DNA from 2 places in the Planococcus alpniumensis genome. Region 2 is predicted to be linked to the other one. Evidence: riboswitches for the same ligand, from Rfam matches in the RefSeq annotation. Region 2 holds a riboswitch; the other holds the start of a gene.
The links. Region 2 has a riboswitch for S-adenosylmethionine ahead of G3255_RS14545 (methionine ABC transporter ATP-binding protein). Riboswitches for the same ligand answer to the same signal wherever they lie in the genome.
Positions count from the first base shown of each region.

Region 1: linked by a shared signal. The riboswitch ahead of G3255_RS12255 (methionine biosynthesis PLP-dependent protein) and the one ahead of G3255_RS14545 (methionine ABC transporter ATP-binding protein) in region 2 are both predicted to bind S-adenosylmethionine.

Region 1 is NZ_JAAMTH010000001.1:2,391,711-2,399,896, reverse strand. It holds gene G3255_RS12270 (3-hydroxyacyl-CoA dehydrogenase family protein) at 1-142, shown strand, start outside; gene ystJ (NADP-dependent malic enzyme) at 266-1,477, shown strand; gene G3255_RS12260 (aminotransferase class I/II-fold pyridoxal phosphate-dependent enzyme) at 1,621-2,793, opposite strand; gene G3255_RS12255 (methionine biosynthesis PLP-dependent protein) at 2,786-3,910, opposite strand; SAM riboswitch class I at 3,987-4,086, opposite strand; gene G3255_RS12250 (antibiotic biosynthesis monooxygenase family protein) at 4,284-4,589, shown strand; gene G3255_RS12245 (hypothetical protein) at 4,586-4,954, shown strand; gene G3255_RS12240 (cobalamin B12-binding domain-containing protein) at 4,959-5,609, shown strand; gene G3255_RS12235 (STAS domain-containing protein) at 5,587-6,348, shown strand; gene G3255_RS12230 (cation diffusion facilitator family transporter) at 6,495-7,439, shown strand; gene G3255_RS12225 (ArsR/SmtB family transcription factor) at 7,620-7,970, shown strand; gene arsC (arsenate reductase (thioredoxin)) at 8,051-8,186, shown strand, end outside.
Region 2 is NZ_JAAMTH010000001.1:2,878,544-2,886,729, reverse strand. It holds gene pepT (peptidase T) at 1-172, opposite strand, end outside; gene G3255_RS14575 (helix-turn-helix domain-containing protein) at 713-1,270, shown strand; gene G3255_RS14570 (IS3 family transposase) at 1,234-1,860, shown strand; gene G3255_RS14565 (IS3 family transposase) at 1,876-2,097, shown strand; gene G3255_RS14560 (M20 family metallopeptidase) at 2,142-3,347, opposite strand; gene G3255_RS14555 (MetQ/NlpA family ABC transporter substrate-binding protein) at 3,412-4,245, opposite strand; gene G3255_RS14550 (methionine ABC transporter permease) at 4,331-4,981, opposite strand; gene G3255_RS14545 (methionine ABC transporter ATP-binding protein) at 4,971-6,002, opposite strand; SAM riboswitch class I at 6,135-6,247, opposite strand; SAM riboswitch class I at 6,435-6,549, shown strand; gene G3255_RS14540 (O-acetylhomoserine aminocarboxypropyltransferase/cysteine synthase family protein) at 6,649-7,938, shown strand; gene metX (homoserine O-acetyltransferase MetX) at 7,951-8,186, shown strand, end outside.

The DNA.
Region 1 (8,186 bases), 490 kb from region 2:
TGGACTAGCAGAAAACGGCGAGCTCGGGGCAAAGACAGGGAGCGGTTTCTACGACTGGCCGGAAGCGCAATCTCAAGCTGTGCAAGCGAAGCGGGAAGAAGCGTTGATCTATTTCCTCAAACAGGATATGGAAAAAGAGTGATGGAACCTCACTCTTTCTCTATCAGCCTAAAGTCTGAAATTAATCAGAATTATAAGAAAAGTCTTTCAATTTAATGAAGAGGGGATATAATAAACAATTATAATCAAAAGGGAGATGAGGCAAATGACCGATCTGAAAAACGATTCGCTGAACTTGCATAGAAGGCATCAAGGGAAATTGGAGATTCGTTCAAAAGTGACTGTGGAAAACGAGAGGGATTTGAGCCTCGCCTACTCTCCTGGCGTCGCTGCGCCGTGCCGTGAAATTCATGCCGATCCAAGCAAAGTGCATGACTACACGATGAAAGGCAATACGGTAGCGGTCATTACAGACGGCACCGCCGTGCTTGGGCTCGGCAATATCGGCCCGCAAGCAGCGCTTCCGGTCATGGAAGGAAAAGCTTTATTGTTCAAGGAATTTGCCGGTGTGGATGCATTCCCGATCTGCCTGGATACGACAGATGCCGAAGAAATCATCCGAACCGTCAAATTGCTCGAGCCAGGCTTCGGCGGCGTCAATTTGGAAGACATTGCCGCCCCGACTTGCTTTGTCGTGGAACAGCGCTTAAAACAGGAGATGAACATCCCAGTGTTCCATGATGACCAGCACGGCACCGCGATTGTCACGCTTGCCGGGCTGATCAATTCGTTGAAGTTGGTTGAAAAGGAAATCGAAGACGTGAAAGTGGTTGTCAACGGCGCCGGTGCAGCAGGCATCGCCATCGTCAAATTGCTCTCGAAATTCGGGTTTGGCCATATCGTCATGTGTGACACGAAAGGCGCGATATACGACGGGCGCCCGAATGGCATGAATCCCTTCAAGGCGGAAGTGGCAGAAATGAGCAATTATCACATGGAACAAGGGCAGTTGGCGGATGTCATCGCTGGTGCTGACGTGTTTGTCGGCGTCTCAGCAGAAGGCGCATTGACGGAAAGCATGGTGCGTTCGATGAATGAAGATCCGGTCATCTTTGCGATGGCGAACCCGAATCCCGAAATCTTGCCGCATGCTGCGAAAGCTGCCGGTGCACGGGTCATCGGGACAGGACGTTCCGATTTTGCCAACCAGGTCAATAATGTGCTGGCGTTTCCCGGATTGTTCCGCGGCGCCCTTGATGTACAAGCAAGTGACATCAATGACGCGATGAAAATCGCAGCAGTCGAAGCGATCGCCGCCTTGATCGCCACCCATGAACTTCACGAAGATTATGTGATACCGAAGCCGTTCGATCCGCGTGTGGCACAGGCGGTCGCTGAAGCAGTCGCAAGGGCTGCCGAAGAAACGGGCGTTGCCAAAGTATCGCTCAAAGAGCCTGCCCAGCAGATTGTCTTATAATAAATAGAAGAAAGCCTGAATTCCCTCCCCCTGGAATTCAGGCTTTCTTAGGTTTAGTGGCGTATGATGCAAAGGCATGAAAAAAAGACCGTCCGACTCATTAGCTTGATGACGAGTGGGACGGTCTTTTTGAATGAACAAAATTAATCAGCGACGCTGAGCCCTTTGGCAATGGCGATTTTTTCGAGTGCCTGGCTGAAATCGTTGATCAAGTCATCGGGATGCTCAAGCCCTGCGGAGAAGCGCAGAAGCCCATCGGTGATGCCGCGCTTTTCACGTTCAGCGGGTGGCATGGCGGCATGGGACATCGTGGCCGGATAGGACAGGATCGATTCGACCGCACCGAGGCTGACGGCGAACACAGGAATTTCCAAAGCATCTACGAGAATGCGGGCGGCGTCCTTATCCGCCAGGCGGAATGACAGCACACAACCTGCGTGGCTAGCCTGACGCTTATGGATAGGGTTTCCGGGATGAAACGAGAAGCCGGGATAATAGACTTCTTCGACAAGCGGGTGCCTATGCAGATACTCGGCAATGCGTGCGGTCGTCTCGCCGGATTGTTTTGTGCGGGCGCCGAGCGTTTTGATGCCTTGGATCAATGTATAGGAATCCTGTGCGCCGAGCACAGATCCGAATGTGTTTTGGATAAATGCCAATTGTTCGCCGAGGCCAGCATCTTTTGTCACCGCAAGGCCAGCTGTGATATCGCTATGGCCGGAGAGGAACTTCGTCGCGCTGTGGAGCACAATATCCGCGCCGAGTTCAAGCGGATTTTGGTAAAGCGGCGTCATGAAGGTATTGTCGACGAATGTCATGGCGTCGTTTGCTTTCGCCAGTTTCGCAGCCATTTCAATATCGGTAATTTTCATGACGGGATTGGAAGGCGTTTCGATGTAAACTACTTTCGTGTTCGGCTGGAACGCTGCGGCCACTTCGCCGAGGTCGGTCATATCGACGAATGTATAATCGACTTTGAATTTTTCCAGCACCTCCGTAATGAAGCGATAAGTGCCGCCGTAAACATCTTCTGAGACCAGTACATGGTCGCCGGCTTTCAATAGCATAAAGGCCGATGAGATGGCTGCCATGCCGGAAGAAAAGGCCAAGCCCCGCGCGCCGCCTTCAAGTTTGGCGATCGTTTCTTCAAGTGATTTGCGCGTCGGATTGCCGGAGCGGCTATAATCGAACGGACCGAACGAATCGATGCTTTCTTGGTGGAAAGTCGATGATAAATAGATCGGCACATTGACTGCGCCTGTTAATGGATCAATGCCTGCTGAATGGATCAATTTCGTCTCGCGTCGTTCACTCATGGGAAACGACCTCCTTTTCCAGTTTGGCCAGGGCTTGTGACAAATCAGCGATCAAATCTTCTGCCTGCTCGACGCCTACAGAGAAGCGGAGCAGGCGGTTACAGACGCCTCGTGCCGTCCGTTCTGCAATCGGCATATCGGCATGGGTCTGCGTCGCAGGATACGTGATGAAACTTTCCACACCACCGAGGCTCTCGGCGAATGTGATGAGCGACAGGCTCTCGAGGAATTTTCCGACCCATTGTTCTTCGCGCAGGCGGAACGACAGCATGCCGCCTTTTCCAGGGTATAGTACGTCTGTCACGGTCTCTTGAGTTTCAAGGAAGCGGGCGAGTTCTTTAGCGTTCGCTTCGTGTTGGCGCATGCGCAGCGGCAAGGTTTTCAAGCCGCGGATCAACAGCCAGGAATCGAGCGGTGACAGCACTGCGCCGGCTGAGTTATGGGCGTTGAAAAGCTGCTCGCATAAATCCTCGCCTTTTGCGGCGACTAGCCCAGCAAGCACATCGTTATGGCCACCGATGTATTTGGTCGCGCTATGGAGTACGATATCAGCGCCGATTGTGAGCGGCTGCTGCAGGAAAGGCGTCAAAAAGGTATTGTCGACAATCAGCAATAGATCGTGGCGTTTTGCCAGTTGTGCGTACAATCCCAGATCGATTTCCTGCATCAACGGGTTGGTCGGGGTTTCAATGAAAATCGCTTTTGTGTTGTCAGTGATTTTCGCTTCGGCCGTTTTCGGATCGACGAAGGGATCGTATACGGGACGGATATGGTATTTTTCTTTATATTGTTCCAGCAGACGATACGTGCCGCCGTAAATATCTTCAGGAAGCAAAATTTCATCGTTCGGGCGGAACAAGGAGAGGACCAGTTGGATCGCGGCCATTCCAGAGCTGCACGCAAAGCCTGCGTCGCCGCCTTCTAAGTTTGCGATTCCCTCTTCAAGAAGCTGGCGTGTCGGATTTTTCGTCCGCGTGTAATCATAGCCTGTGGATTTGCCAAGGCCTTCATGTTCGTAGGCAGTCGAAAGGTAAATCGGTGGATTAACCGCTCCTGTGCGTTGGTCGCTGCGGTTGCCGAGTTGTACCAGGCGTGTTTCTAAGCTATGTTGTGTCATGATCCTCATCCTTTCAAATCAAAAAGCAGGGGCTTTCTTCTGTGTTAAGAAGAAAGCCCCTGCCGTATATGCTATCTTCTCATCTACTAGGCTGCACCTATTGGAATTAGCACCGTGACAATGTCCGGTTGCTGAGACTTCACAGGGCCAAATCCCTCCATCTCTCTCGATAAGAATCATTTTATATAGTTGTGGTTGGTTGATGTTTTCCATCATACGGTAATTACTTTCGAAACACAAGCGGAATATTGAAAATACTCTTGTAAATGCCCTAAATGCGCTCGCTTTTATTTCGGAAGCTGAAATGGTATGCTGAGGTATACTTTTATCCTGCCCAGCTTATACAAAGTCAGTTGCAAAGGGGTTCTGAATTATGTACATCGTCACATCGACCGTCATTGTACCGGAAGACAAAATACAAGACGTCATTGAAATATATCAAAAACGATCGCGCCGTGTTGACCGGGCGGAAGGCTTCACTTCATTCCGGCTGATCCAAAACACGAAAAAGCGCCATGAATTGACCGTCCACTTGGAATGGCAATCCAAACAGGCATATATGAATTGGGTCAAGAGCCAGGAGTTCAAGGAGATCCATGATTTGGAGAAGAACTATCCTGATCAGGAACTCGCGGGCATTGTCCCGAAAGTCCATCAATACGAAGTGGTGGCCGAATGAACCAGGAGCAAAAACAGCAAATCGCGGAAGTCACGGCAGACGGCATTTACGAAGCGTACCCGAACTTATGGGAACGTTTCGGAGATCGGGGCTATGCCCACACGGTCAAAGACAATCATCACCACTTGGATTACCTTGAAACGGCCTGGGAGCTGCAGAGTGAACAATCCTTTCTTGATTATGCCATCTGGCTCGAGACGGTGCTCGTGAGCCGCAATGTCGAAACTGCGCTCATCATCGATAATTTTCAACGGCTTATCGAAATTGTGCCGCGCTATACTGAAACAACGCAAGGAGATTTCATGCGGGGCTGCCTCGATCGCGCAGTCCGGTTATTGGAGCTCCCTCCACATAAAAGGGGCTGATCAAATGAACGAGTCAACACAGCTTTCGGATCTTTTCCTGCAAGGACAGGAAGAGGAAGCTTTGAAATATGTCCAGGATTTCCTGGAAAGCCATTCGCATGAACAGCTTTACGGCGAACTTTTGACGCCGGCGATGTACCGCATCGGGGAATTATGGGAACAAAATGAGATTTCAGTTGCAGAAGAGCATTTGGCAACCGCCGTTTGTGATTTTGTCTTATCCGCTACGGAACTGCGCAATAAAAATAAAGAGGGACGAAATAAGGCGATGATTTTTGGCCCGGAAGGCGAAGAGCATTATATCGGGCTCAAGATGGTCGCTGCGATGTTCCGCGAAGAGGGATACGAAGTCCGTTATATGGGGCCGAATTTGCCGCTCGATTCAGCACTCCAATCGACTCGTGACTGGCAGCCGGATGTTGTTGCATTGTCGGGCGCACTCGCACACCGCTTGCCGGTTTTGAAAACCTACGCAGAAGCATTTGCACAAGTGGAATCCAAGCCTGCTGTCCTCATTGGCGGCAGGGCCGTCACCTTGTCGAGCTTTGCGGATTTGCATATAAAAGGAGCGGTCGTCGTCCGGGAACTCGGTGCGCTCCGCGAATGGATCCGCACAGGAAAGGGGTCGAACGATGACACGCTCTCCACTGGCTGAATGGCCGCTTCCGGCTTTTCAATTGAACAATAGCTTTACGGTCGTCGACTATTCCCAAGAGGCAGAACAGCTCTTTGGAAATCCAGTGAGATTTTTTGACTTGCTCGATGAAGGCAGCCGCTCCAAAGCGGAACGGCTTTTAAAAACCCGCGGCAGCAAAAAACCTGTCGAATTGAATTTCATCACAGCGGCCGGCTTTTTCTTGGCAGACGTCTATTACCGTTGGGACAGCGATTTTTCGCTAAATCTGGTACTGGTGCCGAAAGATGAACAAATGGCTGCGATCACAGCGCAATTAATTCGCTTGCGGGGGCGCCTGAAAGAAACGGATTATGAATTGCTCAAGGAAAAAGAACGATCGGATGCGCTGCTGGAGAAAGTTCGCGAACTCTCCGCACCATGCATCGCAATCGGGGCAGGCTATGTGCTCATTCCGTTGTTCGGCAATTTGGATGCCAAAAAAGTTGAAGCGATCCGCCCGCATATTGTGACGCGAATCTACGAATACGCAGCTGAAACAGTTGTTGTCGATTTGACAGCGATGGGGACGGTGGCGCAAGAGGGTGTCAGTTACCTGGAATCACTCGTGCAGACCTTAGGCGTCATGGGGATTGATGCGGTCATTACCGGGGTGAAACCAGAGCATGCCCAAAAATTGCATCTGTTGAAACGGGAAATGAATTTGCGTTTTGAAGCATCACTGGAATCCGTCCTGACAACAGCCTCAGAAAATCATTGATGAAACCGGCCATGGGAGCCGGTTTTTTTATGGTTAGGAAGACTAGTGACTGGATATTTGTTTCGTTTTCCATAGGATATTTGGCGATATTTCGGGAATACAGATAGAGAAGAGAATTATAAGAAGCTGCAGCGGAGGTGTTGGCGATGGAATCATCACATGATCATTCACATAGCCGCAATAAAAAAACATTATTGATCGCCTTTTTGATCATCACCAGTTATATGGTGGTCGAGGCGATTGGCGGATACTTGACGAACAGCCTTGCGCTGCTCGCGGATGCGGGACATATGCTGAGCGACTCCATTTCGCTCGGCGTCGGCTACCTGGCCTTTTCCATCGGAGAAAAAGCGGCCGACCAGACGAAGACTTACGGCTATAAACGTTTTGAAATTTTAGCGGCAGTCTTTAATGGAGTAACGCTCGTATTGATTTCGCTTTATATTTTCTATGAAGCCTACCACCGGATTTCCGATCCACCGGAAATTGCGACTTCTGGGATGCTGGCCATTGCGGTCATCGGCTTGCTCGTCAATATCCTCGTCGCGTGGATTTTGATGCGCGGGGGCGATACGAAAGAAAACTTGAACCTCCGTGCCGCTTTTATGCATGTCTTAAGTGATTTGCTCGGGTCGGTCGGTGCAATCACGGCAGCCCTTTTGATCATTTTCTTCGGATGGGCGTGGGCAGACCCATTGGCGAGTGTAGTCGTCGCCATCCTCGTTTTGATCAGCGGTTGGCGCGTGACGAAAGAAGCGATCCATGTTTTGATGGAAGGCACGCCAAAAAATGTCGACTTGGAACAAGTAGCGCAGACAATCGAAGCGCTGCCGGCCGTGAAAAGCATCCATGACCTTCATGTGTGGAGCATCACCAGCGGAAAAAATGCCATGTCGGGACATGTGGTCATCAATGAAGATATCTCGTTAAAAGGCAGTCAACAAGTGCTCAGGGACATTGAACAAGCGTTGTTGGAGCTCAAAATCGGTCATGTCACCGTGCAATTGGAAACCGAAGACCACCCCCACGACGACTCGATTCGCTGCCAAGGGCAAGATGAACCTGGGGCGGAAGGGCATCATCATCAATGAAGAAAAGAATCGACCAGTAAGGAGCGGGAACATGCCGCTCCTTTTTTCTATAAAAAATACGTGTTGTATATGTTTTATCATCCAGACCACTGCTTGAACATATAAGCATATGCTGATATGCTGTATTTGGCATAACAGTATTTAACCAGACCTAAGTTTAGAAGCGGGGGGAATCATCCGATGGAAGTAAAAGCGCGCGAAATAGAAATCGACAAGGCGAGCATGGTGCTGAAGCTATTAGGCGACAAGACGAGATTGTCGATGGTCAAATTGCTCGAAAAAAACGATTGCTGCGTCTGTGAATTCGTGGAAATCTTTAACGTCAGCCAGTCGGCGATCAGCCAGCACTTGCGCAAGCTTCGCGATCTCGGTTTAGTGAAGGAAAAACGCAAGGGGCAATGGATTTTCTATTCATTGAACCAGGACAGTGAATTATACGATATGCTCATGCAAGTCTTGGCATTCATTCCGAGCCAGGATGAGCGCATCGAGAGATTGGTGGAGCAGGGATTACGCATTCGTTGTGAGTAATTGTCGATACGGAAAAGGCATCACGTTGAATAAACATAGAGATACTAAAAACCATTCATGGAACAAGGGAGTTAATCAATATGACGAAAAAAACATTGTACTTTTTATGCACAGGCAATTCATGCCGCAGCCAGATGGCGGAAGGCTGGGGGAAAGAAATTTTAGGCGACGAGTGGCAAGTATTGAGTGCCGGAATCGAAGCACATGGCTTGAACC
Region 2 (8,186 bases):
AGCCGTGATCGTCCACTTCGACTTCCTCTAAGCCAATGTTCTTCATTTCTTTTTCCAATTCAGCGAGTAAATCCCATTGCCCAGGTGTAGAGGGAGTTGCGTCATTTTCAAAATCGGATTGCGTATCGATTTTGGCGTAGCGAATCAGGCGTTCGATCAATTTTTCGATCATGGTAGAGCCTCCTATGTATGTAATGACTCCATTTTAACACGAAATTCGAAATACATAGAAAAACCAGCGCAGGGGCGCTGGTTTTCAACTTGTCGAGAAAGGTAAGAAGTCGTATTTTCCGAAGCTTATCGCTCGCTTTCCGTGGGGCGGGAATCGAGCCTCCTCGTCACTGAAAACGTTGCTCAACTCTCACTGCGTTCGAGCATCGCAAATGAATGTGCTCAGCCAAGCTTCGCCCATTCATTCCTTGCGGGGTCTCGGTCGTCTCGTCGCTTACGCTGCTCCACTGGAAAGATAAGGTCGATCTACGGGAGACCTTATCTTTGCGAAGTAATGCGCAGCATTATTGAGCAGAAGGGCTTACGAGCGAACTCTTCTCCAAATACTAAGATAATCCATTGATTTTCTATTGTAGAAAAGTTGATCGCCTTTTTGATTCGTTGTAGATTACAGACTTCTTCCACACTTTTTAAAAACCAGCGCAGGGGGTAGTGCACCCCAAAAGTTAGAGTTCAAATCTAACTTTTGGGGTGTTTTTATATGGCGAAATATAGCGAAGAATTTAAGTTGAAGCTAGTGAAGGAATACGCAGAAGGAAAGCTGGGGTATAGACGCTTAGCCCTCAAATACGGCTTGCCAGATCCCTCTCCGATTATGCGCTGGGTTCGGGCGTATCAAGAGTTTGGCCTTAAAGCCTTGCGGAGAAAGCAGACAAAACAAGTGTATTCTGTTCAATTCAAAGTGGATGTATTACACTTTATGAAACAAACAGGTGCTTCTTACCAAGACACAGCGATCCATTTCAAGATGAACAATCCTTCACTCATTGTGAATTGGAACCGTCGAGTTCTGGCGAAAGGGGTAAAAGGCCTGGAAGCACGAGCGAAAGGACGGCCCTCCATGTCAAAAAAACCAAAACCGATCAAGAACGAAAAGCCCCTGTCTCGGGAAGCGCAATTGGAACGGGAGAATGAGCTCCTTCGTTTGGAAGTAGCGTATTTAAAAAAGTTAAAAGCTTTCCAGGAGAATCCGGATGCCTTCCTCGAAAAGCACAAGCAGGGCTGGCGTTCGAACTCCACGAAGAAGGGTTCCGATTAACGGATGTGCTGAACATCGTCGATCTTCCAGAAGCGACCTACCATTACCATCGCCAGCGATTTGATTGTGAAGACCCGGACCGGGAGTGGAAAGCAGTGATCCGGACGCTCTTCGAGAAACACCAAGGCCGTTACGGATACCGGCGGATTCATCTGGAATTGCGAGCACAGCGATACGACATCAACCATAAGAAAGTCCAGCGTCTCATGCGAGACTTGGGATTGAACTGCGTGAAATTCGTCCGGAAATCCCGCTACAAGTCGTATAAGGGGAAAGTCGGAACCCTCGCTAAAAACCGGATGAACCGCAGGTTTTCCACACCGTATGCCCTGCAGAAACTGACAACAGATGTCACCGAGTTCAAATGTACGGGCGAACAAAAACTTTATTTAAGTCCAGTGATGGATCTCTATAACGGCGAAGTCATTGGGTTCAGTATGGCCAAACGACCGACGCTGGAATTCGTGATGGAATCACTTAACCAAGCCCTGCCAGTGATTCAGGAACAAGCGGTTTACCGGACCACCCTCCATTCCGATCAAGGGTGGCATTACCAGCACGTTGCCTGGGTGAAAGCGTTAAAAAAATAACGCATCTTCCAGAGCATGTCCCGAAAAGGGACCTGTGCCGACAATGCGGCCATGGAAAATTTCTTTGGTCTCCTAAAGCAAGAGATGTATTACGGAGAAACGTTGGTTTCGTATGAAGAGTTAAAACAGCGGATTGAACACTATATCGATTACTACAACAATGAACGCATTAAACAAAAATTGGCCGGCATGAGCCCGGTGAAATACCGAGCACATGCCAGCCAATTAGCTGCATGAACTAAACTCTAACTTTAAGGGGTCACTACCAGGGGCGCTGGTTTTTAATCTTGTTGTTTGGCGGCGAGTGAGCGGATATGGGCTTGTTTGACTTGCGCCAGTAATGCGTGTTCAGTCAGCAAACGATAACCTGTTTGCGCCAATGCTTTTGCGCCTTTGATCAAGGCTTCGTCGCCTGCTTTTGAACGGGCGGCTTCCCGGAATTGTTCGGTATGGGCAATGAGGCTTTCAGGGCCGATTTTGATATAGCCGTGGGCAGTCGGCACTTCATAGCTGATATTGCCGGCATCGGTCGAACCGAGCCCGGAAATACGTGAGTCGGCTACGTTGTCGCCCAGTGTTTCAAGTTCGGCTTTAAGGATTTCATCTAGCTCAGGCGTGACGACAAGATCTTTCACTTCATTCTGGAAACGTTCGATTTCGACACGGGCGCCTGTCGCCAGGGCAGCGCCTTCAGCGATGGCACGCACTTTTTTCGCCGTCTCGGCTGTTTTTTTCCAAGAATCGCCGCGGATGTAGAAGCGGGCAGAAGCGTATTCCGGGATGATATTCGGCGCGTCGCCCCCGTGCGTGATGATGCCATGTACCCGTGCATCATCCGGCAATTGTTGGCGAAGGGCATTGATGCCGTTAAACAATTGCAGCACGGCATCGAGAGCATTGATGCCCTTTTCGGGAGACCCGGCAGCATGAGCAGGCTTGCCGTAGAAATGAAAACTCAGCGGGTCGACAGCAAGCGAAGGTCCTGTAACAGCCGAGTTTCCGGATGGGTGAAGCATCAATGCGGCATCGATTTTTTCAAGCAGGCCGTGTTTGACGAAACTTCCTTTCGCACTGCCATTCGGTCCGCCTTCTTCGGCAGGGGTGCCGAGGACGACGACGCGCCCGCCAGTCAATTCCAATGTTTTACTGAGCGCAATGGCTGCTGCGACACTGGTCGTGCCGATAATATTGTGTCCGCACGCATGGCCGATGCCCGGCAAGGCGTCGTATTCAGCAAGAAAAGCGACAGTCGGTCCGGGCTTGTGGCTGTCGCGAACTGCGTAAAAAGCGGTGTGGTGGCCAGCGACACCGTCTTCTACCTGGAATCCGGCTTCTTCGAGTAATCCAGTCAAGAGGCCGCTCGCGAACACTTCTTCGTTGCCGATTTCCGGGTTTTCATGGATGGCATGGCTGATGCGTAAATATTGAGCACGGTTCTTGTCGATCGATTCCGTAATCGTCTCGCGTGCTTCGCTAATGATGGTCATGTGATTGTCCCCCTCGAATGGAATTTCATTTTTAACGGCGTGCAACTGCAGAGTGACTGTCTTCTTATTGGTAATCAACTAATTCTTCAACCGAAACGAAAGTCGGGATTTGAGCGCCTTCTGTGTGTTCGATGACAAATTCAGCTGTGTCTTCTTCTTGGTACAATTCGACGATGCGCTGATACGCTTCGTTATCTTCTTCGCCAGCTTGTGCGGCTATCAGGTTGATATAAGGTTTTGCCGTATCGCTTTCACGGGCAATCGGGTCTTCTGTCGGGTTCAATCCTGCATCCACTGCGATGCCGTTGTTGACGATGGAAGCAGCCACGTCAGCCATAGCGCGCGGCGTATGGGCGGAAGTCATCGGGACGACTTCAATGTTTTTCGGGTTGTCGATAATGTCTTCTGCTGTTCCGGTCAATCCGGCGTCATCGGATAAAGTGATGAGCCCGGATTCATCGAGCAAGAGGAGTGCGCGGCCCATGTTGGTCGCTTCATTCGGCATAGCGATTTGGGCGCCTTCGGGAAGTTCTTCGATGGATTCGTATTTGTCGGAATACAAGCCCATCGGCGCAATGACGGTAGAGCCGATCGGTACGATGTCGACATTGTGCTCTTCGACAAATTCATCGAAATACGAGATGGTCTGGAAGGCGTTCAAGTCGAGTTCGCCTTCAGCAAGTGCCAAGTTCGGGGCCACATAATCCGAGAAGGTGATGATGTCGAGTTCGATGCCTTCTTTAGCGGCTTTGTCGCCGACATAATCCCAAATCGTCGTGTCCGATCCACTGATGCCAAGTGTTACTTTCGTGGTTTCGCCTGCTGAGCTATCGTCTCCACATGCGCCGAGAAGCGCGGCGATGCCTGCTGTTGCTAAAAGAGCTGTAATTTTTTTCATGATGAAATCCTCCAATGGTTTTTTTGAGTGATTGTGCTGATGAATAAATCGCTTGATTGAATTTAATTGATGTGAATAAAAGGACTTAGCTCCGGCGTACTCTGCGGGACATGAGGTTGCCGAGCGATTGGACGCCCTGCACAAGGACGACCAGAATCGCGACAGTCAAGAGCATGACCAATGTGTCGAAGCGCTGATAGCCGTAAGTGATGGCCAAGTCGCCGAGTCCGCCGCCTCCAATCGCGCCAGCCATGGCGGATGCGCCGATCAGGCCGACGATAGCGATGGTCAATGCCAGGACAAGCGAGCTGAGCGCTTCCGGGATAAGGAAGCGGAAAATAATCTGGCCGGGAGAAGCGCCCATCGCCTGAGCTGCTTCGATGACGCCTTTATCGACTTCAAGCAATGAGTTTTCGATGAGGCGGGCGATATACGGCCCTGCGTAAAACACCAATGGAACGATGGCTGCGGCCGTGCCGATCGATGTGCCGACAATGACGCGCGTCAATGGAATGATGGCGACCATTAAGATGATGAATGGAATCGAACGGAAGATATTGATGACGATGTTCAATACGTTAAATACAGCTTCATTTTCAAGCAGATGGCCCTTTCTCGTGACGACCAGCAAGATGCCAAGCGGCAAGCCGATGAAGAGCGAGAAAACGAATGATGCACCCGTCATGTAAAGGGTCTCCCATAAAGCTTCTAAAATTTGCGATTGATCAACCTGCATGTTGCTGCACCTCCTCTACTTGGATATTGTCGTTTCGGATTGAGGCGAGTGCCCGGTCGATTTCTACGAGTGCGCCGTCGAACTCGACAATCAAGTTGCCGTATGGAATGCCTTGGAGTTCTGTAATGTTACCGAACAGCACATTCAAATCGAGCTGGAATTCACGTGACACCCTCGACATGAATGGCTGCCCGACTGAATTCCCGGTAAACTGCACACGGTAAATCGGCCGTGTGCCGTCGTTGTGGCGAATCTGCTCAAGCAACGAATCCGGCAATTCATCGTTCATGACAGAACGGACGAAACGCTTTGTCGTCGCGTGCTGAGGATTGGTGAACACTTCAAACACGCTGCCTTGCTCAATGACGCGTCCTTCTTCAAGCACGGCTACTTTGTCGCAGATTTCCCGGATGACGCCCATTTCGTGTGTAATGAGCAAGATGGTGATATTGTATTCTTGATTGATGCGGCGCAGCAGATCCAGTATGGACTGAGTCGTCTGCGGGTCGAGCGCTGACGTTGCTTCATCGCATAGCAGTATGGACGGGTTTGTGGCGAGTGCCCGCGCAATGCCAATTCGCTGCTTTTGCCCGCCGGACAATTGATCCGGGTATTTTTTCGCTTGGTCGGCAAGCCCGACAAATTCCAATAGTTCCGCCACTTTCCGGTCGACTTCCGCTTTCGGAGTCTTTGCCAGGAGTAGCGGCATCGCGATATTATGATGCACTGTTTTCGAGTTCAGCAAATTGAAATGCTGGAAGATCATGCCGATGTCTTTTCTTGTATCGCGGATTTTGCGTGCGCTTAAAGTGGAAATATCTTCTCCGTGGATGAGCACGCGTCCTGTTGATGGGCGCTCGAGCAAATTCACCGTGCGGATCAACGAGCTTTTTCCTGCGCCGCTGAACCCGATGACGCCGTAAATTTCTCCGGTTTCGACGGTCAAGTCAATGCCATTGAGCGCATGGACTTGCTGCTTGCCGGATACATAAGTTTTCTTGACTGCTTCAAATTGAATCATGGTGTCCCTCCTGTGGCTGCAAATAACGATTCGAATGAGTGCGAACGAACACTTTCTTGAAATAACAACAAAAAGCCCTCTTTTTTCTTATGCGCAAGAAAAAAGAGGGCTTCAAAATATGAAACCATCTCATTCTCATCTTCCAAATGCTAGAGCATTTGCAGGAATTAGCACAGTTTTCGCTGGTTTGCGAATCTGCTGCCGAAACGTCATAGGGCCTGTCCCTCGGTTTCTCTGGATAAGAAAGTGATGTAAGCTATTCAATTCGTGATTCCTACTCTATTTTGAAATAGCGAAAAAGTCAACAGCTTTCACGTAATTTTTTTTCGGTAGATGAGCTACTTATAGTAGTTAAAATTTTTAGAAAAATATCCTTGACTTTAGCCAGGGCTGTCCTCTATACTTTTCCACAAGCAAAAAAATAACTGAATACTCTTATCACGAGAGGCGGAGGGAATAGGCCCTACGATGCCCGGCAACCAACAGGCTCATGTCTGGAAAGGTGCTAAATCCTACAGCGCGCATTTGCGTCGCTGAAAGATAAGAGGAGGCAAATCCGTATATAACGGCCCTCTTCTTTCTGAAGAGGGTCTTTTTGTGTCCTCCTCAAACCGAAAAACTATTACAAAAACAGGAGGAATTGACAATGACAAACTTCAAACCAGAAACTCTTCTATTACACGGCGGCCAAGAGCCGGATCCAGTGACAGGCGCTCGCGGCGTACCGGTCCATAAAACGACTTCTTATGTATTCAAAGATACCGAACACGCACAAAACCTATTCGGCCTGAAAGAAGCGGGCAATATCTACTCGCGTATCATGAACCCGACAGTCGATGTGTTCGAACAGCGCGTCGCACTTCTTGAAGGCGGCACTGCTGCAGTAGCTTTATCATCAGGAATGGCAGCCATTGCATTCTCAGTATTGAATATAGCTGAAGCGGGAGACGAAATTGTTGCCGACAGCAATTTATATGGAGGAACCTATAATCTATTCGCCAACACATTGCCGCGCTATGGCATTAACGTAAAATTCGTCGATGCCACGGACCCTGAAAATTTCCGTGCAGCGATTACGGACAAGACGAAAGCCTTGTTCGGTGAAATTATCGGAAATCCAAGTTTGAACGTGTTCGACGTCGAGCGGGTAGCTAATATCGCACACGAAAATGGCGTACCGCTTTTGATCGATAATACCTTCGCGTCGCCTTTCGTCAGCAACCCGATCGAATTTGGTGCAGATGTAGTCATCCATTCAGCCACGAAATGGATCGGCGGGCACGGAACGACAATCGGCGGCGTAGCGGTCGATGCCGGACGCTTCAACTGGGACAATCCGCGCTTCCCGAATTATACGGAGCCGGATGAATCCTATCACGGCATCCGTTTCGGAATCGATGTACCGGAAGCGGCATTCGCGACGAAATTACGCGTCCAGCTGTTGCGCGATTTCGGTCCATCGCTCAGTGCGGACAGCGCCCACGCACTGCTTCAGGGACTTGAAACTTTGCATCTGCGGATTCCACGCCACGCGACGAACGCACAGAAGGTCGCGGAATATTTGAAAGACCATCCGCAAGTCGAGTGGGTCAATTACCTCGGATTGGAAGGACATCCATCCAAGACACTTGCTGATAAATACTTGAAAGACAGCTATGGTTCGATCGTCAACTTCGGCATCAAAGGCGGACGGGAAGCCGGCCGCAAAGTGATCGATGGCGTTAATTTATGGTCGCACGTGGCGAATGTCGGCGATGCCAAATCATTGATTATCCACCCGGCGTCAACAACACACCAGCAATTGACAGCAGAAGAGTTGAAAAACAGCGGCGTAACGGAAGAGTTGATCCGGTTGTCTGTAGGATTGGAAAACCACGAAGATTTAATCGCTGATTTGGAGCAAGCGATCCAAGCGGCAGTACTCGAGAACGCGTAAGGAGGGAATCGGATGACGACAGTATCCATCGGCCAGCTAAAACTTGAATCAGGTCAACTATTGCGCGAAGTGGAATTGGCGTATGAACGCGTCGGAGAAAGTTCTGCGCCGGCGATTCTGGTTTGCCACGCGCTGACGGGCGATCAATATGCAGTGGGAACTGCAGATCAACCGGGCTGGTGGTCAGGGCTGATCGGCCCAGGAAAAGCGGTGGATACCGGGCAGTTCCAAGTCATCACGTTCAATGT